Pedobacter ginsengisoli: one gene and its partner. The protein of the gene in region 2 interacts with the protein of the main gene of each other region in a pairwise test. Links are inferred from orthologs where the notes say so. Each region holds a gene or a part of one and is shown on either strand. Other genes may lie near its edges.

Evidence for each region.
Region 1: the proteins of CPT03_RS15315 (region 2) and def interact in binary tests that used the Escherichia coli proteins (3 or more experiments, as listed by UniProt). The link is inferred for Pedobacter ginsengisoli from one-to-one orthologs.

The regions. Positions count from the first base shown.
Region 1 is NZ_CP024091.1:4,509,208-4,525,016, reverse strand. Bases 9,388-12,159 are described here. They hold def (peptide deformylase), read left to right. Parts: upstream 9,388-10,376; coding sequence 10,377-10,943; downstream 10,944-12,159. Other genes in these bases: CPT03_RS18805 (Mrp/NBP35 family ATP-binding protein), read right to left, coding at 11,919-12,159; CPT03_RS18810 (NifU family protein), read right to left, coding at 11,636-11,881; CPT03_RS18815 (hypothetical protein), read right to left, coding at 10,940-11,581; CPT03_RS18825 (M16 family metallopeptidase), read left to right, coding at 9,388-10,358. Outside these bases: CPT03_RS18875 (penicillin-binding protein activator LpoB), read right to left, coding at 1-502; CPT03_RS18870 (hypothetical protein), read right to left, coding at 542-913; CPT03_RS18865 (TlpA family protein disulfide reductase), read right to left, coding at 1,010-1,588; CPT03_RS18860 (hypothetical protein), read right to left, coding at 1,631-2,872; CPT03_RS18855 (RNA polymerase sigma factor), read right to left, coding at 2,859-3,428; CPT03_RS18850 (DUF4397 domain-containing protein), read right to left, coding at 3,542-4,246; molecular chaperone HtpG, read right to left, coding at 4,424-6,313; CPT03_RS18840 (DUF2157 domain-containing protein), read left to right, coding at 6,455-7,435; CPT03_RS18835 (hypothetical protein), read left to right, coding at 7,432-8,601; CPT03_RS18830 (hypothetical protein), read left to right, coding at 8,640-9,092; more of CPT03_RS18825, read left to right, coding at 9,129-9,387; more of CPT03_RS18805, read right to left, coding at 12,160-12,995; CPT03_RS18800 (transglycosylase domain-containing protein), read left to right, coding at 13,130-15,295; hpt (hypoxanthine phosphoribosyltransferase), read left to right, coding at 15,326-15,809. UniProt on the Escherichia coli protein: Removes the formyl group from the N-terminal Met of newly synthesized proteins. Requires at least a dipeptide for an efficient rate of reaction. N-terminal L-methionine is a prerequisite for activity but the enzyme has broad specificity at other positions.
Region 2 is NZ_CP024091.1:3,709,146-3,724,954, reverse strand. Bases 5,793-8,564 are described here. They hold CPT03_RS15315 (aspartate-semialdehyde dehydrogenase), read right to left. Parts: upstream 7,789-8,564; coding sequence 6,796-7,788; downstream 5,793-6,795. Other genes in these bases: CPT03_RS15310 (sugar phosphate isomerase/epimerase family protein), read right to left, coding at 7,971-8,564; dacB (D-alanyl-D-alanine carboxypeptidase/D-alanyl-D-alanine-endopeptidase), read right to left, coding at 5,793-6,720. Also shown: CPT03_RS15345 (shikimate kinase), read left to right, coding at 1-246; CPT03_RS15340 (M28 family peptidase), read right to left, coding at 238-1,947; CPT03_RS15335 (DoxX family protein), read right to left, coding at 1,975-2,430; CPT03_RS15330 (tRNA pseudouridine synthase A), read right to left, coding at 2,518-3,327; CPT03_RS15325 (beta-N-acetylhexosaminidase), read right to left, coding at 3,332-5,293; more of dacB, read right to left, coding at 5,314-5,792; more of CPT03_RS15310, read right to left, coding at 8,565-8,852; CPT03_RS15305 (hydroxypyruvate isomerase family protein), read right to left, coding at 8,863-9,744; CPT03_RS15300 (nucleoside permease), read right to left, coding at 9,783-11,024; CPT03_RS15295 (DUF1080 domain-containing protein), read right to left, coding at 11,057-11,752; CPT03_RS15290 (Gfo/Idh/MocA family protein), read right to left, coding at 11,781-13,238; CPT03_RS15285 (c-type cytochrome), read right to left, coding at 13,265-13,750; CPT03_RS15280 (sugar phosphate isomerase/epimerase family protein), read right to left, coding at 13,758-14,816; CPT03_RS15275 (Gfo/Idh/MocA family protein), read right to left, coding at 14,825-15,809.

The DNA of each region.
Region 1 (15,809 bases), 800 kb from region 2 along the record:
AAACTACTTTTTTGCGTTTATGAGAATCAACAATCGAATTAATTGAACCCTGCAAAATATAGTCAGCTCCGTTTTCCAATCCGAATTTCTTCATTGTAGAAACAGAGGCATTATCTTGCTGATCTGCTTTTTCTGCGCGCAGTTCTTCTCTTTTTTTACCTCCCTGCACCAAACGAACGCGCTCACTTTGAACAAATGCCTGCTCAACATCTTTAACAAATGTTTCTGCATCTATATGCTCATGGCTTTTATTTTGAACAAGGCCAACGACTACTACTGGTTTTTTGCCTGCTTTAGCCTCAAGATGGGTAGATAACCATTTGGCGCCCAACACGCTTTGTGTCATTTCCTGAGCAACTATTCTGGAGTCAGTGTTATTCCAATTTCCGCTAACATCAACCGTCTCTGTTGTGTTAATTCTTGTTACTTGTCTGGAACATGATGAAATCATAAGGCCAGAAACTGCAATGGCAGCGAGAGTTAATATTTTTTTAAACTGCATTTTATTAGATATATTTTTAAGTAAATGTTGTGTTTTAGCTTACCAGCCCCAGCATGTTCCGTAATTCCCCCAATAGTTGTAGCGATGGCCCCATCCAAAATTTAAGGACGGGTAGTAATAAGAGTTCCCGTAATAATAAGGGTAGGAATACAGGCTACGCTCATAATTACGTTCACGCCGCAGTTTTCGGCGTTCTTCTCTGACTTCGTACCAATCGTATGCCTTATAGGTGTTTTGAACAGTTGTACCCTGATCTCGGGTTAAAGAGTCGGACATGTTCATGTATTTAGCCCTGGCCTCTTCATATCTGGGGTTTTGATCCTTAACCAGATTGGCTTGCTGTCCATACCCATTAAAAGTATAGGTAACACCGGCTAATAAGCCTGCAATAATCATCAAAGTCCTTTTCATAGTATAAAGGTTTAACTGAAAGCAAAATTACTTAATATTTTTATTGATTTTCTTATAGAATTACAATCCAAGTGTCAATAATCCAGTTAAAAAATGTTAAATCTTAAGATTCTTCAATTGCTCAATAAATTCAATGAATTTTGAACTTGCATAATTGGCTGCTCCAGATTCATTGTAGGATATACGACCTTGCTTATCAAAAACAATTGTTGTTGGCAATGCCCCTTTAAAAAGATTTTCGGGAATGTTTGACGCAACTGAATAAACCGGCATTCCGTAGCTTCTTGAATCCATATACTTTTGTGCTTTAGCTAAGTTGCTATCTGCATCTACCATAATAAAAACAACATCCTTATCACTTTTATATTGTTCATAAAGCTTGTTGATAGAAGGCATTTCTGCCAGACAAGGAGGGCACCAGGTAGCCCAGAAATTAATAAATATTACTTTGCCTTTTAATGACCCGAGGTCAACCGTTTTTCCGCTCTTATCTTCAAATTTAATTCCTGAAAGGTCAGCAGGAGGAGTCCCTGCTGCTATGGGTTCTGTTCGAGGTTTAAACAAGCCTATCTCCATTAGCCCTTGCATTAAAAATGCTTTGGCCGACGGAACAAATAAAATGATCAGGAACAATGCTATAAATACAGCATTTATTATGTTTTTCTTCGTCATCATTTCTCTCATAGCAAAGCAAAGTTACGCGTTTAAAAATAAACGCTAAAAATCAAGCTTTAGCCTCACTCCCGTGCCAATCAGTCGTAAGTTTTCTTTAGAAACCTCTTTCATTGGCACTTTCATAAAAGGTTCAATTGATACCGCTTTATTTTTAGATATCTTTTGCTTGTATCCAAACGAAAAATTATAGAAGCCAATATATCTTCCATCTTTTATTTCTGATTCAGGAGCCGGCTCAACAACTCTTTCGTTTACGGCAAATGTTTTCATATCTGCCAGTCCGTCGCTTGAAAACGCAGGACTCTCTACCAGTTTACCCTGGATATAGCTATTGCTCTGTTTTTGATTTATTACAGCAAATGCAGATACCCCAACATTGGCATAAAAGTTTTTACTTAAATGGTATTTAAGCTCAAGAGGAATATCTATTCCGGTAACTTGTGCTTCTATAGATTCCAGATCTTTATTTTGCCCAGCAAGAGCCGTACTTACGGTAGGAGGCAAACTTTTTGAAGCAGCCATTTCGCTATAAGATACACCAGAACTTAAAGAGATTTTGTCTGTTAATGCATATCCCATAGTTACGCCATAACCCATGTTAAGCTTTTTGGTATTGCCAAACGATGGAGAAACGACTAGCCCCAATTCCCATTTGTCTTCTTTTTGATGAACTGCTGACTTTACTATAGGATTACCCTGATTTTTCCGAGTCTCTCCGTTAAGAAATTCCTGAAAAACGGTAGTTTTATTCTCTGTGGCAGTCGGTTTGGGTGCTGTTTTTACAATCTCCTGGGTTACCTCAGGAACTCGCCCTACAGGTACAACAGGGCTTGATTTTTCGACAATTGTTTCTGTAGAAGTAGCCGAAACAGCGCTTAAAGGCTCTTTATCAGCAGCATAGGCAACAATATTGTTTTTTTGCATTTGAGTTGGCACTTGCTCATGCTCTTTGACCACTATTGACAGATTTGCATCTTTAGCCTCTTTTTCTTCAGGCTTAACATAAGGATGAGGTGCCTTTTGTTTGTGCTGTACACTTTGTACTGGCAGCTGATCTGTTACTTTATTGCTAAAAAACATCATTGCCGCAGCAGCAATTAATACCACGGCAGCCGCACTGCTTAAGCGCCACAGCCATAATACTTTTGTATTTCTTTTGCCTTCAATTTCACTAAAGTTCTCCCATGAGCCTGGGACATACTCTTCCTCATGCCCCGACAGACTTTCTTTTATGTGAGCTATTAACTCATCTTCAGACTCTTTCATATGTTCAGTTCGTTGCATATGAATTAATTAATGTTTTAGAATATAAGTCCCTCAACTTATTCTTTGCCCTTGTAAGGTAAACCCTGCTTGAGCTTTCCGGAATGTTCAGCATTTTCGATATCTCATCATGCGAAAACCCTTCAATTTCATACATATTAAAAATAATCCGGTGTGTTTCCGGCAATTTATTTAGGAGTTTTAGAATATCCTGCACATTTAATTGCGAAACAGCATCAATACGTGTAAGAGGCTGCTGGTCTTCGCCTATATCATCAACGTACATGTATGTCTTTTTTGTTCTTAAAAAGTCTATTGCCGTACGAGATGAGATTCTTGCTATCCAGCCCTTAAAAGCCTTTTGTAATTCTGTATCATCCTTTGGGAAACTAAACTGTGTTATCCCTTTAAAAATCTTTATAAAACTATCATTTACAAGCTCTTCCGAGTCATTTCTATCGTTAACATAACGCAAAATAACACCCATTAAATAGCCGTAGAATGATTTATAAATCATCTCCTTACTTTTGTTGTCATTCTTCAAACACCCTGCTATAATATCCTCAAGCCCGAGCATTCCTTTTCAGCACAATTAAGAATTCGTGTTATAATCATATCTATAGCGTAGCGCAAGCGAATTAGGTTTATGTAAGCCGGCTTACTTTGCAGGCCGGCTTATTAAGCAGATTATTAGTGGTTAAAAATAACCGCTCCAACTTTCATTTCGTCAGTTGTAGCCGACTTAAGTCCTTTTACCCAAATGGTATAAACTTTACCATTTTCAATTTTTTGATCAACTAAGGTTGCAACTTCAGCACCAGCACCGTCTTTAACCTTAAATGTTACTTTATCGCCTGCATCAATACTTTCAAAGTTACTATATTCTTTAAATAATTTATTTGTAGCAACAGGCGCATCTTTTCCGGCAATTTCTAGGTTCAATGCAGGGGCATCAGGACTAAGGTTTATAAAACGAAGTTTAGCTTTACCTGAACCCGGCATAGTAACAGAATCCTTAACTAATAGAAACTTTACTTTATCAAATCCATCTATCACAAAAAGCGAGTATGCCATTTGCTCTTTTAATTTTAGCTTTTCTGATAGAACACTTGTAGCAGATCCTTTTTTAGTAATTTTTACATCTCTTTCTCCAGAAAGAACCTGTTTGTAGTTAATTCTGTTGGTGTAAGCAAAATCATCGTTATTTACTTTAGTCTCTCCAATGTAAAAATCTAGTTTTTCAGTAGTTGGAGAAGCATGAATAACGCCCAAAGCGGATATCGGTTGAGGTGTATAGTCAAACTTATCCTTTGTACAAGATACCATTACCGCTGAGACTGTAACCGCAGCAATAAGTGTTTTTGATATCGCTTTAAATTTGTTTGTAAATTTCATAATGTATTATCTTTTAAGGGTTGTATTATCAATATTAAAATATATGGTTAATGGCCATTAACACTTTTTTCTTGCTAAAACGACTTTATTGATCAAAACGCTACACCTGCATTAAAAATAAAAATCCCGCCATGATGCTCATGGTGGGATCTAAATATTATAAACTGAATTTAGAATCTATATCAGCTCAACGCTTCTGCTTACAAAAGCTGTTAATTCTGCCCCTGTTAGCATTCCTTGTGCAAGTAAGGCAAGATCAACGGCCTGTTTAGCAAGCAAGCTTTGTTCTTCCTCATTCTCGGCCTTAAGAATCTTTCCGATTAGCTTATGGTTTCCATTAATAGCAACCTTATAACTATCAGGCATACTGCCATAAAAGCCCATTCCGCCTCCCATTTGGGCCATATCTTTCATACGGCGCATAAATTCATCCATGGTTACAGTAACAGGCAATTCATCAGGGCTTAAACCCACCACCTCTACGTGCATACCTGGTTTAGTTATCGCTTTCTCAAAAATACCAGATACGGTTTTACTTTGCTCTTCGGTAAGTACTGATTCAATAGCGTCGCCTTTTTCAATTAATTTATCGGCCACACTTGAATCTACACGCTTTAAAGATGTTTTTTCAAGTTTTTGCTCCAGATGGCTAACAAAGTGGTTATCAATAGGAGAATTCATCAGTAAAACATCGTAATCTTTTTTATTTGCCGATTGAATAAAGCTATCTTGTTTTGATGGATCGTTTGAATAAATATAAACTACCTGTCCGTTTTTATCAGTTTGGAAATCTTTAACTTTTTCATGGTACTCATCAAGCGTAAAATTTTCATTCTTAGTGTTCGTCAGCAATGCGAAGTCTTTTGCTTTATCATTAAACTTCTCTTCGCTTACCATTCCATATTTTACAAACAGGCCAATATCTCCCCACTTCTCTTCGTATCCTTTACGGTCTTTATTAAATAGTTCCTGAAGTTTATCGGCTACTTTTTTAGTGATGTAGCTGTTGATTTTTTTAACGTTACTATCAGCCTGCAAAAAGCTTCTTGATACGTTTAAAGGAATATCAGGCGAGTCGATAACCCCATGCAACAACATTAAAAACTCTGGCACAATATCTTTTACTTCGTCGGTAATAAACACCTGACGTGAAAACAATTTGATTTTATTGCGCTGCATATCAAAATCATTTTTCACTTTAGGGAAGTAAAGCACTCCGGTTAAGTTAAAAGGATAGTCTACATTCAGGTGAATCCAGAACAACGGATCTTCAGAGAATGGATACAATTGCTTATAAAATGCAAGATAGTCTTCATCTGACAAATCTGCAGGCGCTTTAGTCCAGATTGGGTTAGTTGTATTGATGATATTATCAACCTCTACTCCTATTGTTTTTGGTTTTCCTTCTTCATCCTCGCCATCTGGTTCCTGAACTGTTTTTGTTCCAAATTTAATTGGTACCGGTAAAAACTTACCGTATTTATCAAGAATTTCTTCTATTTTATGGTTATCTAAAAATTCTTCAGACTCAGCATTTATATGAAGTATAATTTCGGTACCACGGGTGGTTCTGCTACCAGCAGTAATTTCAAACTCAGTACTTCCATCGCAAACCCATCTTGCCGGCTCTGCGCCATCCTGGTAAGACAACGTTTGGATCTCTACCAAATCAGCCACCATAAAGGCCGAGTAAAAGCCTAAACCAAATTTACCAATAATCTCATTAGCATCTTTGGCGTCTTTAAATTTCTCTACAAATTCGCTTGCTCCAGAAAATGCCACCTGATTGATATACTTTTTGATCTCTTCGGCTGTCATCCCTAAACCATTATCTGTAATGGTAATGGTCTTTTTTTCTTTATCTACAGCAACCTCTACCAAAGGCTCTCCCAGCTCCCCGCTGTACTGCCCTAATGCTGCTAAACGTTTAATTTTTTGTACCGCATCAACGGCATTTGAAACAAGCTCTCTTAAAAAGATCTCGTTATCGGAATACAGGAATTTCTTGATGATTGGGAAAATGTTTTCCGTGTGAATGGATATGGTTCCTTTTTCTTCTATGCTCATATGTTAACTCATTTTTAAGTACATAGGCTCCCTATCAAGGGATGTTCCAAATTAGTTTTGTTGTCAAATTGACAGTAGTTGGTATTTACACGACATCTTTTTTGTATACTTGAGTTATCCTGTGATTAACATCTCTTTATAATGAACATTGAACTTTTTAAAAAGCTTTTTGAAGAAGACTGTATTTCGGAAGATTCCTTCGAAAAGGTTAAAAACATGTCAGGGAACACCTTGTTTTCTCTGCATTGGGAAATTAAAACACTGCTTTACCTTGGGGTAATGCTTTTAAGTTCCGGACTGGGCATCCTGATCTATAAAAATATAGATACCATTGGCCATCAGGTAATTTTACTCATCATTGCGGCAATAAGTGCCGGATGTTTTTTTTACTGCTTTAAAAATAAAAAGCCATTTAGCAAAGAACTTGTAAAATCACCCAACTCTTTTTTTGATTATATTCTACTCTTAGGTTGCCTTAGTTTCCTATCATTCGTTGGATATTTACAATTTCAATATACTGTGTTTGGAACGAACTATGGGATGGCCACCTTCATTCCCATGGTTATGTTATTTTATATAGCCTACCAGTTCGATCATCTTGGAATTCTGGCCATGGGAATAACCAACATGGCAATCTGGATGGGAGTTTCGGTAACGCCAAAACAATTGTTGTTAAATACTGATTTTAATAGCCAAACCGTTATCCTCACTTACCTGTTTTTAGGGTTATTACTTCTCCTTGCAGCACATTTAAGTACTCATTTTAATTTCAAAAAGCACTTTAGATTTACCTACCAGCATTTTGGAGTGCACCTTTCGTTTATATCCCTATTGGCTGGTTATTTCTTTTATTACGAGTCAGGGCTTTCATTTCTGTTCATAATTACCTTGTTTGCTTTAGCTTTCTATATTTATAAAAATGCCTTGAAACATCATTCTTTTTACTTTTTGCTTTTGGTTGTTTTGTATACCTATATAGCAGTTAGCAGCCTGGTATTAAGAATGCTTTTTGCGATGAAAGACGATGCGTCCATTACACTTTCATTTATGTATTTCATTGCCTCTGCTATAGCTATTATATTTCTATTAATTAACCTCAATAAAAAAATTAAAGCCGCATGATTATTTATAACAACATTTGGCTTGCGAATTTATTAATTAGGGAAGAAGCACAAAAAGCCCGTAAAGCTGAGGCAATCAGTATTGATGAACAAAAGAAAATAGCAGACAAATATCCTGTAGGGTTTTATACGCCTAACATTTTTATCAGAATAGGTTTATTTATTCTGACCTGCATTATTGTTTCTTTTTCCGTTGGCTTGCTGGTTATGATGACCAGCAACCTGGATATCATTGATACCTGGGGCTTTTCATTATTTATCGGCATTATTACTTATATCGTTCTTGAGGTTATGATAAAAAGTAATAACCACTTTAAATCTGGTGTGGATGATGCCCTGATCTGGATTTCGGCGGGCTTCATTTTAACCGCGTTCATTCTGTTGCAACCAACCATAAATAACGATTTCCCTTATTCTCGAGTTTCCCTCTTTATCTTTTTACTTGCGTTTTACTACGCCCTCCGTTTTACGGATATGCTGATGACAGCCGTAAGTTTGATCGCACTTATTGCAACTGTCTTTATGGTATGGAAAGACCTCATTTTGTGGGGAATGTTAACCATGCCTTTTTTAATAATGATTGTTTGTTCTGGAATTTATTTTTTATCAAGGCGCAGTGTAGGGAAAAAAACAACCATTTATTACAACAACTGCTTCCTTGTAATACAGATTATTAGTTTGCTTATTCTATATCTGGCGGGGAATTACTATGTAGTGCAAGTATTGAGCCCTGTAAGTTCCGACATCGCTAAACCCACCCCAGTTCCTTTTGGTTTTTTCTTCTGGACATGGACTATTCTGCTCCCTCTTGTTTATATATATTCTGGGCTCAGAAAAAAAGATGCAATTGTATTAAGAACGGGCCTGTTACTGGTAGCAGCTGCCGCTTTTACTTTCAGAAACTACTACCATGTAATGCCAATTGAAGGAGTACTTTGTATTGCGGGAATTATCCTTCTAGGGATTTGTTACTGGGTAATGAAATACCTGAAAACGCCAAAACATGGCTTTACTTACGAAGACTTGGAACAAGACAACTTTATGGATAAGCTAAAAGTAGAATCGCTCATTGTTTCAGAAACTTTTTCCGGCCCGCAAGTCCCGGCAGACAACACAAGATTTGGTGGGGGTGATTTTGGCGGTGGGGGTGCCAGTGGTAATTTTTAAAAGAAATCATTATCTTGAATTAACTTAATGCTTTAAAAATGGCTTCTTCAAAATTAAAAGCAATGCAAACCATACATCTTGCATTTTGCTTAGCAATAGTGGCAATGGCCGCAACCTCATATTTAACGGTTAAGGATCGCCTTTATCTGGATGCAGACCTGAATCAGAATGATATCTTTTTCCCTTTATTCCCTTTGATTGGGCTAGTTTCAATTGTGCTAGGCCAGTTTTTATTTAAAAGGCAACTATCTAATCTTCAGGAGCTTTCTGCAGATGACAAGATTAATAAATACCAGGTTGCTTTTTTAATGCGGACAGCCCTTTTTGAACTGCCTGCGCTATTAAACATTGTTGGTTTTCTGGTAAGTGCAAACTTTGTGTTCCTGATTGTTGGGGTTGTTTTTTTCATGCTTCTGGTATCGGCCAGACCAAGTAAACAGGCCATAATTGAAGCTTTAAACCTGAACTACCCCGATACCGAAAAATTATAATGGCATGATATATTTCTCTGTATCTTTGCACGATTAATGGAATACAACATTCATACCTTGCCAAATGGCATCCGTCTACTTCATGTACCATCCGCATCTGCAATATCTCATGCCTGCATCATTATAAATAGTGGTTCAAGAGATGAGAAAGATGAAAACGCAGGATTAGCACATTTTATTGAGCACCTGATATTTAAGCGCACAGAAAAGCGAAATACAAATCAAATATTAAACAGACTTGAGAGTGTTGGAGCTGATCTAAACGCCTATACAACTAAGGAGTACACATGTGTTCATGCTTCTTTTTTAAATCCATATCTGGATAGAACGCTGGAGCTTTTTAATGATATTGTTTTTCATTCTACATTTCCTGAAGATGAAATGGATAAGGAAAAAAGCGTGGTACTAGATGAGATAGCGTCTTACCTTGACCAGCCGGAGGAAGCAATTTACGATGATTTTGAAGACCTGGTGTTCTCCGGACATCCATTGGGAAGAAATATACTGGGGACAACCGAAAGTGTAAGTAAAATTACTCAGGAAGACATCCATAGGTTTATAAAGGAAAACTATCATACTGATAAAATTGTTGTTGCTGTTTTGGGTAATTACACTTTTAATAAGGTAATAAAAGTTGGAAGCAGGCATTATTCAGAAATTCCGGCTAATCTGCATAGTGTAAGCAGACAATCCCCTTTAAAGGCTCCTGTTGTTACAAAAACATTCAATAAACCAATTCAGCAGGCACACGTAATGCTCGGCTCACAGGCTTATTCATTACACCATCCTTATAAAACAGGCTTGTTATTGCTCAATAACCTGCTTGGTGGCAATGGCATGAGTTCTATATTGAACCTGCAAATCAGGGAAAAATATGGAATTGCCTATACTATTGAATCTGGTTATAGTCCGCTAAGTGACACTGGTATATTCACACTTTACTTTGGTACTGATAAAGAAAAGGTAAATAAAGCCAGCAGCCTCATTTTTAAAGAGCTAAGGAAGCTACGAGATAATCCATTTAGTGAAATACAACTCCAAAAAGCCAAGAATAAATTTATCGGGCAGATAGCCCTTGGTGAGGAAAACCGAATTGGACTAATTATTTCTATGGCAAAAAGCCTTATCGACTATAATAAAATAGATGATCTGCAGACTGTTTTTAACAAGATACAAGCCGTTACAACAACAGAGATTGGCAATATTACCAACGAAATATTAGATGAAAGTAATCTTAGTGCCCTAACTTTTTATCCTTTAGGGTAATATTTGTATTTTTGCAGAATGAAGTTACCCATTGTAGCATACGGAGATCCGGTTTTGAAGAAAGTATGCGCTCCAATTGATGAGACATACCCGGACCTGACACAGCTAATAAGCAATATGTTCGACACCATGTATAATGCTAATGGAGTTGGCTTGGCAGCCCCTCAAATTGGGCTACCAATACGTCTGTTTATTGTTGATACCGGTGCCGATGATAAAGACAAAAACCGCTTTAAAAAGGTTTTTATTAATGCTGAAATCCTTGAAGAAACCGGAGAACCATGGGCTTTTAATGAAGGTTGCTTAAGTATTCCTGATATTAGAGAAGATGTATCGAGAAAACCAAATGTTCTAATTGAATATTACGATGAGAACTGGGAACTACATACCGAAGAATTTACGGGTATGCCTGCGCGCGTTATACAGCATGAGTACGATCATATAGAAGGCACTTTGTTTACTGATAAATTAGGATTATTGCGCAAAAGAATGCTTCAAAGCAAGTTAGATGCAATTTCTAAAGGTAACATAAAGGCCGAGTATAAGATGCGTTTTCCGCATCAGAATAAGGGCAAGAAGCACTAATTATCTGCGCTTCGGCTCTTATCTCCCTTAAAAATAGACTGCATTAGTTTACCCCATGCAAATGGATTAAGCAATGGGTTGGTTTGAACCATATTCTTGTTTATGGATCTGCCGTGATTTGCCCTGAAATTTGAGCTCTGAATTTCTCCTCCATCTCTTGGCAGGGTTTGCATTAACCCCGAAAGGCTTTCCTGTGATAGGTTTTTAAAGGCGATAGCATAATCGTCATCCGCTATTTTCATAGACATGAAGTCTCTGGTGAACTCCTCTACAGTGGCCCATGGATAAACCCGAACAGTGGGAAGGTTAATAATTTCGGCTTTTAACTTAATCATAGCCGTATATTTGGTATCATTAATTACAGAAGGAACCGCCAGCAGCAAATCCTTATAACCTACTGCAGTATACAAAATTGTATCTCCTGGATGGGCTATAAAAGAGAAAAATCCCTTATAGTTGGCTGCGTAGCGCTGCTCTTTATCTGTTAAATTTGTAACGGTTACGTAAGGTACAACTGTATTACTGTCCACATCCGTTATTATTCCGGAAAACTGGATCAATTTCTTGTCTGCAGTAATCTGCTGAGCAAATACTGAAGAAACAAAAAGAAGCAATATTAAGGTGAACGAATACTTCATGTTACAAAATTAGCTGTATTTAATAAAACGGCTAGTTAAATAGTGTTAAATTGTCTATACCGGTTCAGCTAAGTTTATAGCCACTACTGAGGTAATTTCTGGTACCGCCTTCATAATTGCCTGTTCAATGCCCGCTTTCATTGTCATAAAGCTCATTTTGCAGGAGCCGCAGTTACCTAATAATTTTAATTTAACTACATTCTCCGGCGTAATCTCTTCAATGGCAACATCTCCACCATCCGCTATTAAATATGGACGGATAGTCTCTAATGCCTGCTCTACTTGTTCTGTTAAATTCATTGGTTATATTTTAGTAAAGTATAAAAATAGTAATTTTTTAGCAATTAGCAGGTTGTGCATTATTAATAGCTATCTGTTGGGCTACTCTTCCTGCTATTTCTGCAAACTCTGCCGAAAGTATGCTATCTGTATTTAAAGCAATAGGTGCTCCGTTATCTCCTGCCTCTGCAATACTTTGCACTATTGGAATCTCACCTAAAAATGGCACATCAAAAGATTTTGCCAGTTCCTTACCTCCATCTTTACCAAAAATATAATACTTATTTTCTGGCAATTCTTCAGGTGTAAAATAAGCCATATTTTCGACAACTCCTAAAACAGGAATATTAATTCCCGGCATTTTAAACATGGCCAGACCTTTTCTGGTATCGGCCAAAGCCACTTGCTGTGGGGTAGTAACAATAACTGCTCCTGCAATAGGGAAACTCTGTGTAATGGTAATATGAATATCTCCTGTGCCAGGAGGAAGGTCTACAATCAGATAATCAAGCTCACCCCAATCGGCATCATTAAACAATTGCTTAACGGCATTTGAGGCCATAGGCCCACGCCATGGCACTGGCTGATCAGGATCTGCAAAAAAGCCTAAAGAAAGTAGCTTTATACCATGCTTTTCAATCGGTAAAATAAGGGTTTTACCCTCTTCCGTTTCTCTGGCACTTGGTTTAGCCCCAACCAGATCAAACATTGTTGGTACTGATGGCCCATAAATATCCGCATCAATCAAACCAACCTTTGCTCCGTCAGCAGCTAAAGACACCGCAAGATTACTTGCAACAGTAGACTTTCCTACGCCTCCTTTTCCGGATGAAACAAGAATAATATTTCTGATTGCTTTTAATTGGGTAGTATCCATTGGCTTGGTTACCCTTGAAGTAATGTTGATGCTCACCTCTGCCTCCTGACTAACAAAATGTTTTATCGAATTCAGACACGCATTTTTAAGCATGTCCTTCATAGGGCATGCAGGGGTGGTCAACTCTAAGGTAAAACTTACGTTTTTATCTTCAATTTTTAAATCTTTGATCATGTTCAAAGTCACCAGATCTTTTTTAAGATCAGGATCTTCAACATTTCTCAAGGCTGCAAGGACTTGTTCTGGGCTAATAATCATTGTTACAAATTTAACTAAAACTCATCAAGCATTCATGCCCGTTCTTTACATTATTGCAAATGGGTGAATAATTTTAATTGACTTTAGCGTTTTTAGTGTAATTTTAACACCAAATAATAATTTTATTCTACAGCATGCATCTTCCAAAAATTAACATCCCTAAAAAATATATAAAGATTGGAGCGTGGGTTTTAGGCAGTTTTCTTGTGGTTTGTATTGCGTTGGGCGCCATTGCTTACAACAAAAGAGAAGCTTTATTACAAAAAATGATGGCCAAAGCAATTGCCAAAGCCAATAAAGATTTTAACCTGGATATCAAGATTGGAAGTGCAGGTTTTAGCGGGCTAAGTACCGTACACATGACCGATATTTCTATTGTACCTAAAGAAAGAGATACATTAACTACCATCAATGATCTTACTGTAGGTGTTAAGCTATTCCCTTTACTGGTTGGTGATGTAAAACTCTCAGAAGTAACCTTGAATACTGGTAAAATAAACATTGTATTTAAGGATTCGCTTAGCAACCTTGACTTTATTTTAAAGCGTAAAAAAAAGGATAGTACTGAAAAAAAATCTAAAGTTGACCTTGGCGATTTAGCGCATAACCTACTCAATCAGTTTCTTTACAAAATACCTGACAACATGGAGGTTAAAAACCTGATGCTGGCTGTAAATGATAATGATACAGCGAAGCTAAAGTTTTTAACAAGCACCGCAACAATAGACGATGGCGACCTTACTTCTACAATACTTGTAAATGATAACGAAGCAACCTGGCATGTTAACGGAAAACTAAAGCCGGGACGGAAACAGCTGGATGTAATGCTCTTTGCAGAAAAAAGCCCTGTTCAGCTTCAGTATCTTAATGATAAGATTCATGCTAAATTTAGCTTTGATACCGTGAGGACGGAGATGAAAAGTGCTGATTACAGTGGTGATGCATTCAAAATTGAAGGTTCCTGGTCGGTTAAGAATTTACTGGTAAACCATCCAAAAATTGCATCTAATGATATCATTATCCATGATGCGAAAATTGAAGCTGATATGCTTATTGGAGAAAACTACCTTGCTTTGGATAGCTCTTCAACAATTCTTTTAAAAAATGCAGCCATACACCCTTACCTAAAATATACACTTTCGCCCAATAAGATATATGAAGTAAAAGTTCGTGCCCCTGAACAAGATGCCCAAGAGCTTTTCAACTCATTTCCGCAAGGACTATTCGAATCGTTGGAAGGGCTAAAGGTTAGTGGAAAACTTAAGTATGACCTTGACTTTTATCTTGACAGTTCTTTACCAGACAGCGTTAAATTCTCATCTGGCTTAACCCCAACAAATTTCAAGATTTTAAAATGGGGAAAAACCAACCTGCAGAAAATCAATAAAGATTTTATATATACACCATACGAACGTGGAAAGCCGATGAGAGACATTCTTATAGGTCCCGGAAATCCGAACTTTACCCCACTTTCAGAGGTTTCGAGCAACTTTAAAAATGCAATATTAACCTCCGAAGACCCTTCCTTTTTTACACACAAAGGATTTGTTCAGGAATCTATTCGCAAGTCTTTTGCAGTAAACTTTAAAGAGAAAAGGTTTGTTCGTGGGGGCAGTACTATTTCAATGCAGTTGGTTAAGAACGTGTTTTTGAGTCGCCAAAAAACACTTGCCCGTAAAGCTGAGGAAATATTAATAGTTTGGCTTATAGAAAATAACCACCTCACTACCAAAAACAGAATGCTTGAAGTCTATTTTAATATTATTGAAATGGGACAGAATGTTTATGGCATTGGTGAGGCCACAAGGCATTATTTTGGGAAAAGACCATCAGACTTAAATATTGGAGAAGGTATATTTCTTGCAAATATAGTTCCCCGACCTAAAATAGCCCTGTACAAATTCAGAGGAGATGGTGGCCTTAAAGACTACATGTATCCATACTTTAAATATATTGGTAACATTATGGCTAAAAGAGGGTTAACGCCTCCTGATACTAGCGGATATGGCTTCTATAATGTACATTTAAGAGAGGGCTTAAGACAGTATTTATTGCCTGATACAACTACTATTGATACAAATGCCTTTGACAGTGATGATCCGCTCCCGGCTATAGAAACCCATGATGCGTCTAAAAATCTTTTTGATAGGTTATTTGGTGGAGAAACCAAGAAAGACTCTGTTTCAAAACCAACCATAACAGTTGATACCGTTAAGAAAACCCGCAAACAATTAAGAGAAGAAAAAAGAGAGCAACGAAGAAAAGAAAAGGAGCTTGAAAAACAACTCGAAAACCAATAGCCGATCCATTTATTGGTTAATATATTACTTATGAATAACATTCAGATAGACGATAAAGAATTCGAAATATTAATTCAAAATGAGAATATTGCCAAACGAACACGCTTAATTGGTATTCAAATAAATGTGGACTACGAAGATCGCTGCCCTATATTTATTGGCGTATTGAACGGCAGCTTTCTGTTTATGGCCGATCTTCTGAAAGAAATTACTATATCCTGCGAAATCGGATTTATAAAGGTCTCATCTTATGAGGGCACAGAAAGTAGCGGCAATATCAGAGAGACATTTGGCCTGCCTAATGACCTTGAGAACAGGGATATTATCCTTATTGAAGACATTGTTGACACCGGACTTACCCTTAGCTATATCCTTAATGAAGTATACAAACAAAATCCTGCTTCTGTTAAAGTATGCTCCTTATTATTAAAACCGGCCGCACTAAAAAGTCCAATTAATGAATTGGAATATGTAGGTTTTGAACTCACTAATGAATTTGTTGTTGGCTATGGCT
Region 2 (15,809 bases):
GATAACATGGATTGGATGAATAACAACGGAACTACACTTTATATAGAAATGACTCCGATTGCCTTAGCTAAGAGATTAGAAAAAGGTAAAGAGAAGCGCCCTCTATTAAAAGATATGAATGAGGAGCAACTGATTGGCTTTATCGAGTCGAAACTGGCAGAGAGAAATCCATTCTATAAGCGTGCTGCTTTAAGTATTGAGGGAATAAACTTAACCCCTGACAAGGCTGTAGCTCAGTTATTTTAAATCTTCCAGATATTGATTGGTTTGTTTTTCTACTTCTAATACCGCATACTTAATTGTCGAGCCTATTCTTGTAGTTTCGGTTTTTACAGGGATTGAAGAAATGGTGGCCAAAGCATCTGTATAATATTTACCCCAGGTTGATATAATGTGCCCCTCTTGCGAAACGTTAGATGTTCCATTATTGATGGCTTGCTTGCTTAAGTCAAATTCTGTTTTTAATCTGATTAAAGCGGCAGTTTTTACTTCATTAATGGTAAATAAAGCTGTGCTCTCATCTGCAGTTGTAAGTAAATAGGCTGTAGTTAAAGCACTAATGCCAACATTTTTCATGGTTACAGCAGATACTTTATCGATCCTGTCGTTATCAGTATGGTAAAAAACATCTGTAAAATGCCACAGGAGTAAGCCGGGGATTTTACTTTTCAGGAAGGGTGTATGATCGCTGCCACCTTCAAAAGGGTTGTAATTGACTTTCCAGTTTGCATGTTTACCTTGGTCGGTACAGATTTTCATTACCAGATCATTGTAGTAATGAGGAAAAAGGTCTTTTTCTTTTACATCACCTGCGCCCCACTCCGAATGTTTATCGTTGCCTCTTGTCCAAATTGCTGAAGGATCCGGCATTTTTTCTATAAGAAAAGATCCTCCTGTTTTCTCTGTGTTTTCGCCAACCATATCCAAACTCATTCCCCACATAATTCCTTTGGCTCTTTCATTATTCTCTTTGATATATCTTTGGGTTGATACAATTTCGTCACCCCATAAAAATGTTAAGGTTCTTTGAGGGATAAGTTTTCCTGATTTTACCAATGAGGCCGAGAGTCTTGCCATTTCGGCTAATGTTCCTACGCCCGATGCGTTGTCATTTGCCCCTGGCTCCTGAACATGAGCGCTATATACAAAACGTTCATTTGGGTTGGTTTTCCCTTTTATGTTAGCAACTATGGTTAACTCTTCAGAAGCATAACTGTTGGTTTGTATGGTAACGTTAAGTTTAACGGGGCCTTTTGCTAAGGCCTTCTTTAAGCGTTCCTTAGCCTTAAATGAAAGGTTAATAGCCCAGCCATTATTGTCGGGATTATTAATTCCGGAGAATTGAATGGAAGTTTGATGTTTTTCAGGTTGAGTGTACGCAGGCATAGCATACCCTAACACTCCCAAAGCCCCGGCATTGATGGCTACGTTGAATAATCTGCCCGAGCCAATTTCAGAAAATACAATTTTACCTTTAACATCCTTATCTTCAATTGAGCTGATCTCGGTGGGATTTATGTAAATTACCTCGGCCATAATGCCATCGGGAGGGGTTGAAGCGGAGTTTATTGTAATCATATTACGATTTGTTTTAAACTCTAAAAGCGGTTCATGTTCCCCCTCAATACTTATTGCAGCATTAACCGGCTCCCACGTATTTTGTTTCATGGGACGTTTTTCGATGCGGTAGGTTAATAAGCCTTCCGCCTCGTCATTTTGTTCCTTTACAAATCCGGCTTCTTTTAGTAGGTTTTCTACATAATAAATGCTCTCGTTAAACCCTTTGTTGCCGGGCAAACGCCAATACTGCTCCACAAAAGCTGCGGTTTTGAGTGCATTCTTTTCGTTGAACCCTTTTCGTGTAAGGTCAAAATAGGTAAATGTAGGATCCTGCGCAAAACTATGCGAAGTGTATAATAGTAATGCGATAAGCAAGAGTCTTTTCATGCATATAAAATATGCCGAAAGATACGTTTATCTATTAATATCTTGTCTCTTTTTCATAGAGTGGTCTACCGAATAGGGACCAGATCCAACAACCCAAAATAAAACTAATAATAGCAATACAATAATGGAAAGCCACAATTCAGAATTCAGAGCTGAAAAACCATGTGCCAGGTTTACAAAAAAAACTGCGCACAGTAGTATTGGGATTTGTATAACGGATGCAAATCGGGTAAGGAGCCCAATAGCTATTAAAAGACCCCCAACTAAATGTACAAACCCTACAATGTGAACGGCCAAACTCGCCATCATTCCAGAAAAACCAAATACGTTATTCTGTAGTAACAGGTCCTGAAGCGCAGCACTGTTACTAACAATTGCAATGCCTTTGCTAAAAATGAGAATACCTAAAGCAATACGGATAATGTCTAACCATTTGGCATGATGTACATCACCCCAGCGCTCGATTTTTTGAATAACAGTCATGATAATGCCTCCTATTTTTATATTGGTCTATTAAAGCTAACTAATTCTAACTTAATAATCAATAGCAAAATATTAACAATCAATACCTTATAATGTTTTCCAGGAAAGGTCGGCGTGATTCTGTAAAATGGCTGAAAAAGCGGTTCTGCGAGGCAAATTTAAGTATGGATAACTGACCTTTGATAAGTAAAGCCCTTGGGGATGAGCAGGGGTAATTAAAGCGGGAGTCTGTTTTGTAAAAAGGTAATTCTCAAATTCGTCTACACTTAAAACTCCTCTTCCTATTTTTAACAACTGACCCATAATGATGCGGATCATTTTGCTTAGGAAGCGATTTGAAGAGATATGGAAGCGTAACTTGTCGCCCGAGGGGTCTATTGCCAGATTTGCTTCCATTACATTGCAAATAGTGTGTTCGTATTTGTCGGGGCTGGTACAAAAAGCTCTGTAATCTTTATACTTTGGAAGTACATCAACCGCTTGTTTCATTTGATCAAAATGAAGATCTTTTAGTAAATAAAACGAGCTTAGGCCATTAAGAAACGGATCTTTATAGGTGTGGATAAAGTAGTCGTAAGATCTAAGTACGGCGTCGAACCGTGCATGTTGTAAGCCATCCATTGCAATGATATCAAATATGGCAATATTGGCAGGTAAGAGCTTATTTAGCCTGAACAAGAGGTCGAAATCCCATTCATCTTCAACATCCATATGAAAAAAGAACTGACTGGCATGTACATGTGCATCTGTACGCCCGCAGCCTATAATAAAAACAGGGGTTTTTAGCACCTGTGTTAGTGCTTTTTCGAGTACCCCTTGCACGTTTAATACCCCGGGTTGCTTTTGCCAGCCGTTATAATGCAGGCCATTATAGCCTATATGGACAAAGTATCTCAATATCTTATTTTCTAGATCTTCTGCTTAATTCATCAACCGGCATAGCAAGCATTCTGCCTACCGGTTGTTTTCCTTTGTAAGTAATCACTTTAAGTGTAGTGGCATCCTTAGGGGGCGATAACTTTTCTGTATACTTAGGATAAAAACGATCGGGAAATGAATTGTCGAAGCTGTAATAAATATCAAGCCCTGGCACTTCTGTGCTCAATTCAATCATAAGTTGCTTATCTGCCGATCTGCTTACGCTAAATATAGGATCATAAACACTGGGAGCATATTTTGTTTCAGCTACGTCGAGCCTTTTAAAATGCTGTTCAACGCGGTTAAAGAAATTATTCCAGTTTTTCTTTTCAATAGGAGACCATACAGATTCTGCTATTGCCATACCTCTTGGCCAGGTCATGTACTCTGCCTGACGGATATTATAAACTTGTTCAGTCCATAGGTTTGCCTGCCCTCCTTTAATGTATTTTTTGTCGACACCAGCAGGGATTGGGTCAAACTCATAAGATTTACTTAATCTTAATGAAGCATATACCTTAGGTTCTGTAATGACATCAGCCTGCATATAATCAAGGTAGGCATACGTAGTAGGGCTCATCACCACTTCATGTTTCCTTTTGGCAGCCTCAATTCCGTATTTCATACCCCTCCAGCTCATTACTGAGGTGTTTTGTGGCATATCTCCGTCGAGAATCTCATCCCAACCCATAAATTTCTTCCCTTTTGATTCTACTATCTTTTGCACACGCTTTTCAAAATAACCCTGAACCTGATGCATGTTTTTTAAGCCTTCTTTTTTCATTAAAGCTTTAATACTGTCGCTCTTTTCCCAAAAATTAAACGGTGCTTCATCTCCCCCCATATGGATGTATTCGAAAGGGAACAATTGTGCAACCTGAGTAATTACAGTATCTAAAAAGCTGTAAACTTTTTCATTAGCCGGACACAGTGTATTATCTACCAAAGCAATAGGAGGGGCGCCTCTTGACCAGTCCATAATTCTTTCGCCGGAACGTACACGATAGTTCTCTGCACCAGGTGTGCATGACAGTTCAGGATAAGATGCAATTGCCGCTAAACTGTGCCCCGGAACATCTATTTCGGGCATTATATCTACAAACCTGTCCTTCGCATATTGGACCAGTTCTCTTATGTCATCCTGCGTGTAAAAGCCACCATAATTACGAGGCTCATCAGCAGCTGGAGGGAAGAAATTCCCGAACTCACCTATTTTTTTTACATTCCAGGCACCTATTTCAGTTAGTTTGGGTAAGCCCTTTATTTCAATTCTCCAACCCTCATCATCAGTCAGGTGTAAATGCAAGATGTTGTATTTGTAGCGTACCATTGCATCTATATACTGTTTTACTTCTGCTTTGGTGAAAAAGTGACGGGCAACATCAAACATCAAGCCTCTCCATCCAACCCGCGGATAATCTGTTATTTCTACACAAGGGGCCTTCCATTCTATATTTTCAACAGCCTCTTTACTCTCAATTTCTTTAGGAAATAGCTGAATAAGACTCTGGGCGCCATAAAATAAACCAGCTGGCTTGTTTGCTTTAATGGTAATATGATTAGGTGTTACCGTTAATTGGTATCCCTCTTTACCTAATGCTGAATTTGTTTTTTCATTTAAAATGAGGTTAATGGTTGAGCCTGCAGCCGGAGTGCTTACCTCAGCAACATAACTTCCGGTAGGAATAGAAAGCCTTTCCTGTAAAAAGGCAACCACCTGTTTTAGTTCTGGTGTTGCCGGAGCTTGTATTACTACATTTGAGGGAAGTATAAAATATCCTTCACTTTTTATAACAGATACGGGCTCTGGTATAATTGCAATATCAGGGGCATTGTTTACTATAGCAACGGTTTCTGTGGTTGCTTCGGTATTTGAAATGGCATACTGACCGAAGACAGGAATGCTTAAAAGACTTAAAAAGAGCAGGTAAAGGGTGTTTTTCATAATTGCCGCAATTTATCACTTTACTTAAGGGCATCCAAAACCCTGAATAATTTTTTACTGATTCCGGAACCGGAATAGTTGTTTATGTTTATTACAATAATATATTTATTATCGTTCTTATCGGTATAATATCCGGCATATGCCGAAACATCGTTAATGCTGCCGCTCTTAAGTTTCATACCGTTGTTTTCAGGTAAAGATTCATAATAAGCAGGAAACCAGCTTTCTTTTTGACTTTGAAACAGAACGCTTGCCATTGCAGCAGTGGTAACTCTGGTGCCTGGCGATAAACCGCTTCCATCCAGAATATTTAAAGCCCGGCTATCTATTCCTTTTGCTGACCAGTAATTAATTTCAGTAGCGGCACCGTTTTGTGTAGTAGCTTCTTTGCCCGACTTCCAGGCAATAGTTTTTAATAAATGCTCTCCATACAAGTTCACACTTTTTTTATTGAACCAGTATACTATTTCACTAAGGTTAGGGGAGCTTATTTTTGATAGTTTTTTGGTAACTACCGGCATAGGTTTTTGTTCAGCAGTCAATTGTCTGGCTGTTGTAGGAGTTTCTGTTGCGCTTATGCCTATGCGTTGTAAAGTATCCTGTAGCCTAAAGGCCGCATCAAAAGCAGGATCGGGGAGTGCTGCAGATACACCAGATTTTGAAATGCCAATAGCCCAGCTGCCTCTTAAATAGGCTGTATTGCCAAGTGGTGGTAAATAAGCGTAAACCTTGTCTCCGGTGCCTTCAGCACCTGCCTTTAGTTCATTTACAAACCTAATGTAGGGCATTTCGGGTACGGCTTTTAAAACAGTTACTGTTCTATCGGCTCTATTAGCCCTTAAGTGAAGGTCAAATTGATTTTCTCTCCAGCTAAGTGCAGAGGCTCCTGCACCATAATAATTGCCTATGTCTTGCCAAATCCATCCATCGGGGGTTGTCTGACTTCCCCATAAACCATCATCGCCTATAACTTTTCCGTCAATTTTTTTAATTCCAGTAGCTTTAATGGCGCTTACCCATTGGTTTAAAACAACGCCCTCTTTACTGCTTTCATATCGCCATGAACCCAGTGTTGGGTCTCCGCCGCCCACGATAATCAGGTTTCCTTTTAATGTGCCATCTGGACTGATTGTACCGCTATATGCCAGGGTTGTCTGATATTGAAAATCTTTACCAAGTAAGCCAAATGCAGTAGCAGAAGTAATTGTTTTTAATGTAGATGCTGTAGCTACACCTATATTTTCATTTCTACTGAAAATGGTTTGCCCGGTTTTGGCATCAAGTACACACAAAGATGTTAATGCGTATTTTGCCTGAGGATCTGCAAGGAAATTATTAAAGGCTCGTTCCAGTTTTTGCGCAGGAGTTTGCGCATAAACAAAACTTTGAGACAATAAAAGCAGTAAAAGGAAAAATTTCTTTAGCATAGGCATTTAAAAAAAAAGTGATGTAAAAATAGCAATCCAGCTATTTCTACATCACTAACGTTTTTTACGGATATTTTATATCAGTTCTTTTCTTACCAGGAACTCTGCAATCTGAACTGCGTTGGTAGCAGCACCTTTACGTAAGTTGTCGGCAACAATCCACATGTTTAGTGTGTTTGGTAACGACTCATCACGTCTGATCCTTCCTACAAATACTTCATCTTTTTCATGAGCATCTTTAGGCATAGGGTATTTAAGGTTCGCTGTATCATCAACAACAATAATTCCTTCAGTTTTAGTTAATAAATCTTTTATATCAGCAAGGTCAAAATCGTTTTCGAATTCTATGTTAACTGATTCAGAGTGACCACCCATAACCGGGATACGTACTGTAGTTGCAGTAACTTTGATACTGTCATCGCCCATGATCTTACGTGTTTCAAGAATCATTTTCATTTCTTCTTTAGTGTATCCGTTGTCTGTAAACACATCAATTTGAGGGATTACATTTAAATCGATAGGGTAAGCATAAGCCATTGGTCCATCAGTAATACCTTTACGCTCATTCATCAATTGCTCAACAGCTTTTACACCAGTACCGGTAACAGACTGGTAAGTAGAAACTACAACACGTTTAATTCTATATTTATCATGAAGTGGTTTTAAGGCCACTACCATTTGTATAGTTGAACAGTTAGGGTTTGCAATGATTTTATCATCAATAGACAGTTCATTAGCATTAACTTCAGGAACGATCAGTTTTTTTGAAGGATCCATACGCCATGCCGACGAATTATCGATTACTGTTGTACCGGCTTCTGCAAAAAGAGGAGCATAAGTTAATGAAGTACCACCACCTGCAGAAAACAATGCGATATCTGGTCTCATTGCAATTGCAGTTTCCATATTTACAACAGCATATTTCTTACCCTTGAATGAGATTTCCTTACCAACACTCTTTTCAGATGCTACAGGGATCAATTCAGTTAAGGGGAAGTTACGCTCTTCTAATACTTTTAACATTACGGTGCCTACCAGACCGGTGGCGCCAACTACTGCAATTTTCATTTTTTTCTAATTGTTTTTTACTTGTTTTTAATTAATTATTAAGGTTTTATGTTTAATAAGTTCCCAAAGATGGGAAATATTTCAGCATTAACTAAATGTTTCTGCAAAGCTTGGGACTTATAAGCAAAAAAGGGAAGTGATTTTTGTAAACCACTTCCCTTTTGTTGTTAAGATATCTCTTCTTAAACCAGTTCGCGATTTACGTAATCAAAGCTTTGCTTGATGCTTACAAAAGGATCCTTTGAAAAATTCTCTTGCTCAACAATTAAGTGTTTAAGGCCTGATTCTTTAGCGTGCTTATAAATGCTCTTAAAGTCTATTTTGCCACTTCCTATTTCTGTGTTAAGGGTATTGTCAGTCTTATCCATATCCTTTACATGCCACATTACAAAACGGCCAGGATGCTTGGCAAATAATGCAAGAGGATCATTTCCAGATCTTACAACCCAGTATAAATCCATTTCAAACTGAACATTTTTCTTATCTGTTTCCTGAAGCAGGATTTCGTAACCTGTAGTGTCCCCTTGTTTTTCAAATTCAAAGTTATGGTTATGATAACCTAGTTGTAAACCAGACTTGGCACATAATTCTGCAGCTTCATTTAACCTTGCTGCTACTTTTTTATAGCCATCTGCATCAGGTCTTAACGATGCATCGAGATACGGACAGGTTAGGTATTCCATATTACAAGTTAAAGCACCTTCAATTAAAGGCTTAACCTCATCCAGGTTACCACTTTTAATAAAGCCATCTAAGCCAAAGTGACCACTAGGAGCGTTTAATCCATTGGCATCAAGTAAGCTTTTAAATGCTTTGGCATCCAGACCCCAGAATCCTGCATCAGCAGTATAGCCATAGGTCTCAACTTGTTTATAACCGGCCTTTGCTACCTTCTCTATTACGCCTTTAACATCTTTAGGTAATAGTTCCCTTAAAGTCCAAAGTTGTAACCCCACTGGACGAGCAACAGCTGCTGGAGTGCTGCTACATGCAAAAGATGGCAATAACGCAGCTCCTGCCACGGCAATACCCGCCTGCTTAATAAAATTTCTTCTAGAATTCATAGTTTTTGAATTATACATCACAAATATTTACTGCTTGCTGCAATGATTTTATAGCATCCTTGCTTTTAGGAATAAATTCCTGAGCAAGATAACCTTTGAAACCGGTTGCTACGATAGCTCTAATAACTGCAGGGTAAAATAGTTCCTGAGATTCATCAATCTCATTTCTTCCTGGTACACCAGCAGTATGGTAATGTGAGATGTATTGATGATTATTTTTTATAGTACTGATTACATTTCCTTCATCTATCTGCATGTGGTAAATGTCGTAAAGCAATTTAAAGTTTTCAGAACCTAGCCTTTTGCATAGCTCAACACCCCATGGAGTATTGTCGCACTGATAATCTCCATGGTCAACTTTGCTATTAAGCAACTCCATAACCACTACTACATTATGTTTTTCAGCAATTGGAAGTATTTGCTTTAAGCCTTCCACACAGTTTTTCAATCCTGTCTCGTCGTCTTTGCCCCTGCGGTTTCCACTAAAGCATATCAATTGCTTATAGCCGGCTTCGGCAACTTTCGGAATCATTTCTGAATAGTTTTTAATCAGTGTTGCATGAAATTTAGGGTCATTCCAACCATCAGGTATGTTGATTTCTGCACCATTACACATTGAAGAGTACAGGCCATGTTTTTTTAAAGTTGCCCAATCATTAGGGCCAACAAGGTCTATAGCTTTAATGCCGATTTTCTTTGCCTCGATACATAGAGTATCAAGGTCTATGCCTCCAAAGCACCACCTACAAACTGAATGATTTACATTTCCTTTTAACATAGTTGACTTATATTGCTCAAGTGCAAAAGCGGGTAGAGCTGCCGAAACACCTAAAGCGGCGGTTCCGGCAACAATAGTTTTCAGTGCAGTTCTCCTGCTTGATTCTGATTCCATTTTTTTAAATATCTAAATTTTGATTTGGTTCAAATAGATTAATGGCCAATTACTTCATCTTCAATTTTCTTATTATCATTGAAAGTTAGTGCAAATAATAGAAAAACAACTAAAGCAATACCAGATGGGATAAGCCATACCATTTTCCAGTCGGCAGCCCCGTTGGCACCTTTGTAGGTGTCTGTAATCCATCCTGCAACTTCAAAGCCTATAAGCATACCCACACCATATGTAGCTAAGGTAATTAATCCCTGAGCAGCACTCTTATATCTTTCGCCCGCTTTTGAGTTGGTGTAGATCTGTCCTGATACAAAGAAGAAATCATAGCAAATACCATGTAATGCAATACCAATAAGGATCATAAAGCTAAGCTCACCTGCATTTCCGTAGGCAAATAATAAATATCTGACAGACCAGGCTAACATACCCACAAGAATTGTTTTCTTGAATCCGTATTTTTTGAAAAAGAATGGAATTAATAGTAGGAATAATGCTTCTGAAATCTGACCTATTGCCATTTTACCTGTAGGCCCTTCAACACCAATATTCGATAAGAAAGGATGGGCATTTTGGTAATAGAAAGCCAGAGGGATACAAATTAGAATAGCCGAAATAAAGAATATAGCAAAGTTTTTATCCTTTAATAATTTCAGCGCATCAAGACCTAAGATGTCGCCAACCTTTACTTTTTCGCCTGCAGCTACCTTTGGCGGCGTTTTAGGAAGTGTGAAACTAAATAAACCTAAGGCTAATGAAGCGATACCGGCCATAAGGAAAGTATTTTTCAATAAACCTTCAGAAAGTGCCTCTGCTGAATCCCAAACAAATACGTAGCTAATAATTAATCCGGCTGCAATCCAACCAATAGTTCCCCAGATCCTGATAGGAGAGAACTCTTTTTCCGGATCTTTCATTTGGTTAAAGGATACTGAATTTACTAAGGCAAGCGTTGGCATATAAAGGATCATATAGCCTAATACATATGGATAAAAGACAGATATATCTGCTGCATTGTACATCTGATACATTAGTGCGGCTCCAAGAAGGTGTAAAACGCCGAGAATTTTTTCTGCATTAAAAAATCTGTCTGCTATCAAACCAATAATGAAAGGAGCCACGATAGCTCCCCAGGATTGGGTTGAAAAAACAGCGGCAGTTTCTGAACCTGAAGCAGAAAGATTCTTGTCCAGAAAAGTACCTAAGGTAACAAACCATGAGCCCCAGATAAAAAATTCCAGGAACATCATGATTGATAATTTAACGCGGTTAGTCGTATTCATATTGGGGTTTTCGTTATTCTTTAAAAGTTAAATTACAGTTCTTTAATCACTATGTTACGGTACCAAACAGCATCTCCATGATCCTGAAGGGCTATTTTGCCTGATTTGAATGTTCCAAAACCTTCCCATCCGGCAAATTTGCTTTTTGAGACCATGTTTTTCCAATTCTCATCCCAAAGTGTAGTAGTTACTACTTTTACACCATTGAGTCTTAATTCAAGCGCTCCATTATTGCTGATTATTTCAGCTGTATTCCATTCTCCAACAGGTTTTACCGGTTCAGAGTTACTTTTTACAAGATCGTATAAATCCCCTGCTCTGTGCTTTGTTATCTTTCCATCCGGATGACCGTCGTTATCCAGAACTTGCATTTCTAAGCCTGTACTGTATGTAGCACCATATTTTTTAGGATCTTCATGTACGTAGAAAATAATACCACTATTCGCTTTAGGAGCTACTTTCCATTCCAGTTTTAAGTGGAAATTGCTGTATTCCTTATCAGTCACTAAATCACCTCCGCCATCATTTTGCCCGTTTGGATCAAAGTGAAGTGTTCCATCTTCTACTTTCCATTTACTACCGGCGGTTGTTTTTCCGTAACTGTGCCAGCCGGTAGTGGTTTTACCATCAAATAATTTGGTAAAACCCTTTGCTCCTTTTTGATTCTTTGTACTACTGCAGCTCATTATTGTTGCTAAGATCAGCGCAGAGAAAATGTATTTTTTCATTATATGGTTTAAAATTGTTCTTTATGTTTTATGCGCCCAAAGTCCAGCCTTTGCGATATTCACGTTTCACGAATTGGTTCACATCATCAAGGTTAGTAACCTTCATCAGGTCATTATCCCAAAGTAATTTGATGTTACGGCCAGGATAAGAGATTTTTCCTTCGCTGTTTTTACGTTGAACATCAACACCGCGTATTGCAAGATTTGCCATTAATAAGGCTTCTGTCAGTGGGCCTGCAATTTCAAAAGGAGAACTTACTTCCTGCTTACCGTAACCGGCAATAGCGGCTTCTACCCATTGTTTGTAGTGACCACCTGCACCACCTTGAACGCGGGCAAATTTTTGTGCTACTTTGATATCTTTGTTTCTGCTTAATGGAAGTAATTTCGGATTTGCGCTATAGGTTTCGGCCATCATTTTACCTTTTGTACCAATAAACAAGGTTCCGTTACCACCGTCTCCAAAGGTTTCGTTGGCTTGTAATTCTTCAGGTCTTTCAGGTTGAATACCACCGTCCATCCAGTGTACTGTAACATCACCCTTAGTTTTATTTGTTTTAGGAAATTTCAATGTTACATGGCTTGATGGGGGACAGCTATCAGGGAAATATCCTCTTTTAAATTCATCAACATATACAGAACCAACACTAGCCTGTACTTCGCTTGCATATTTTAAATTTAAAACGCTAAACGGAGCTTCAAGCAGGTGGCAGCCCATATCACCAAGTGCACCAGTTCCGTAATCCCACCAGCCACGCCAGTTAAACGGGACCAATTTATCTACATAATCCTTATATGGGGCAGTACCTAACCAAAGATCCCAATCAAGATCTGATGGTACCTGTGCTTTATTAGCTGACCATGGAATACCCTGAGGCCATACCGGACGATCTGTCCATGCATAAACCGTGTGTACGTCTCCAATCAATCCTGCATCATACCATTCTTTCATTTGTCTCGGGCCGTCATTAGATGCACCCTGATTTCCCATTTGAGTAACCACTTTATATTTCTTCGCAGCAGCTGTTAAAGTTCTTGCTTCATAAATATCGTGGGTTAAAGGTTTTTGCACATACACATGTTTGCCTAATTGCATTGCTGCAAGGGCAATAATGGCATGGTTATGATCTGGAGTAGAAACAGAAACAGCATCAAAATTTTTAGCTTCTTTATCCATCAATTCACGCCAGTCTCTATAATATTTAGCTTTTGGAAAGGCTTTAACACTGTTCGCAGCTCTTGAATCATGCACGTCGCATAAAAAGCCTATATCAGCTTTTCCGCTTTTTGCAAATTCCGCAATATCAGACTGGCCTTTACCGCCTGCACCTATCCCTGCAACAATTAATCTGTCGCTTGGAGCTAAGAATCCTTTTCCGCCTAAAACATGACGGGGAACTATCATAAATGCAGATGCAGCAATAGCTGATGTTTTTAGAAAACTACGTCTGTTTGTAGCATTCTGATCTTTTTTTGTTTCTTCCATGGTTATATTTGGTTAGGTAGGTTGAATTATTTTTTAAGTGATAAAATATATTTTACCATTTCTTTTGCATCGTCTTTACTTAATGTTGGGTGAGGAGTCATTGGAATTGCACCCCAAACGCCTTGTCCACCTGCAATGATCTTATCCGCAAGATGCTCAATGTTCTCATCAGTTGCAGGATATTTTCCAGCTACGTTTACGTAAGCGGGTCCAACAAGTTTTTGGGTTTTGCTGTGACATGCAAGGCAGTCAGCTTTAGCAATTAATGCTTCACCTTTCGATTTTTCAGCTGCTGCTGCCGGAGCAGCCGGAGTGGTTGCAGCTGGTGCAGGGGTCGTAGCCTTTGCAGCTGTGTCTGTCGTGGCAGGAGTAGTAGCGGCCTCTGTTGCAGGAGCCGATGTGGATGCCTTAGCTGAATCTGCTGCTTTATTTGCCGCAGCCCTTTCTTCCGGACTTGCGCATGAGGCCATAAAGATTGCTAAACAGCCTAAAACAAATAGTGTTCTTTTCATTGTTGTATTATTTATCTAAACCTAAAATTCTGTTATTGAAGTCGTCATTACCTCCTGAAGCAGCAAAATCATCGAATGCTTTAGTGGTTACTTTAATGATATTCTTTTTGATGAATTCAGCACCTTCTCTGGCGCCAACTTCGGCATCCTTAATGCAGCATTCCCATTCCATTACAGCCCAACCTTTGTAATCATACTGAGCAAGCTTACTGAATATGGTTTTGAAATCTACCTGCCCATCACCTGGCGAACGATACCTTCCGGCACGGTTTGCCCAGCTCTGATAGCCTCCAAATGTTCCTTGTTTTCCTGTAGCATTGAATTCAGAATCTTTAACATGGAATGCTTTTATGCGTTCATGGTAAAAATCTATGTACTGGATGTAATCAAGCTGCTGTAATACAAAGTGAGATGGATCATAAAGCAGACATGCACGAGGGTGGTTGTTCACCTTTTCAAGGAACATTTCGTAAGTGATGCCGTCAAAAAGATCTTCACCAGGGTGTATTTCGTAACAAACATCTACACCACAGTTATCAAACTCGTTTAATATAGGTGTCCACCTTTTTGCAAGTTCAGTAAAAGCTGCATCAACAAGTCCTTCCGGGCGTTGAGGCCACGGATGGAACATATGCCAAAGCAACGAACCGCTAAAAGTAGCATGTGCATTTAAGCCAAGATTCTGAGAGGCTTTTGCAGCATATTTTAATTGCTGCACTGCCCATTCAGTTCTTGCTTTAGGATTGTTTTTATATTGATCAGGAGCGAAGGCATCAAAAGCAAGGTCATATGCCGGATGTACAGCAACCAGCTGACCTTGTAAATGTGTCGACAATTCCGTGATTTCCAGACCATACGATCTAACCTTGCCGGTTAACTCATCAGCATATGTTTTGCTTTCTGCTGCTTTTTGAAGATCGATAAACCTTGCGTCAAGGGTAGGCATTTGGATACCTTTAAAGCCTAAGCCCGCCGCCCATTCACAAATAGCATCTAAAGAATTAAAAGGAGCCTCATCACCAATAAATTGAGCAAGGAAAACTCCGGGACCTTTAAGTGTTGTCATGATATTTTTTATATTTTAAAATCTGTCCATTTTTGATCAGATTGGCTTGAATCCACTACTGTGTCAATAAATGCCATACCTCTTACACCATCTTCAACCCTTGGGAAATCCAGCATGGCTTCTGTAGGAGTTGTACCATGGATTTTAGCCGAAACCGTAAGTGCAAAATTTCTATAAATGTTTGCAAAAGCTTCTAGGTAGCCTTCCGGATGTCCGCCTGGAACACGTAAGTTGTGTTTTGCAATATCTGAAAGATAAGCTTGCCCTGCGCGGTAAATCTGAGCTGGTTCATTAAGCCATTTTAAAGTTAACGTATTTGGCTCTTGCTGGTTCCACTCTAATCCGCCTTTTTCTCCATATACTCTAATTTTTAGTGCATTTTCTTCACCTGCAGCAACCTGAGATGCTGATAATACACCGCTTGCGCCATTGTCAAATTTCAAAAGTACGTTGCCGTCGTCATCAAGTGCCCTTCCCTGAACTACAACGTTCAGATCGGCACATAGCTTAGTGATTTTTAAGCCTGAAATATACTCTGCTAATTGCGCAGCGTGTGTTCCTATATCTCCCATACAACCGCTTTTTCCACTTTTGGTTGGGTCGGTGCGCCATGCGGCCTGGGCATTTCCTTCTCTTTCGGTAAGCGTGCTTAGCCATCCCTGAGGATACTCAACCATAATTTTTCTAATGGCACCAAGTTTTCCTTCTTTTACCATTTGTCTGGCTTGTTTTACCATTGGATAACCAGAGTAGGTATGCGTTAAGCATAGAATTAAGCCAGTCTCCTGTACTTTTTGCTGTAATAACTTAGCTTCTTCAAGAGATAAAGCAATTGGTTTTTCAATTACTACGTTAAACCCATGATCCAAGGCCATCATTGCAGGAGCAAAGTGGGCAAAATTTGGGGTAACAATAGTTACAAAGTCGATACGTTTGTCAGCAGGTAATTTGCTTTCTTTCTCAATCATTTCCTCAAAGTTCATATAAACCCTG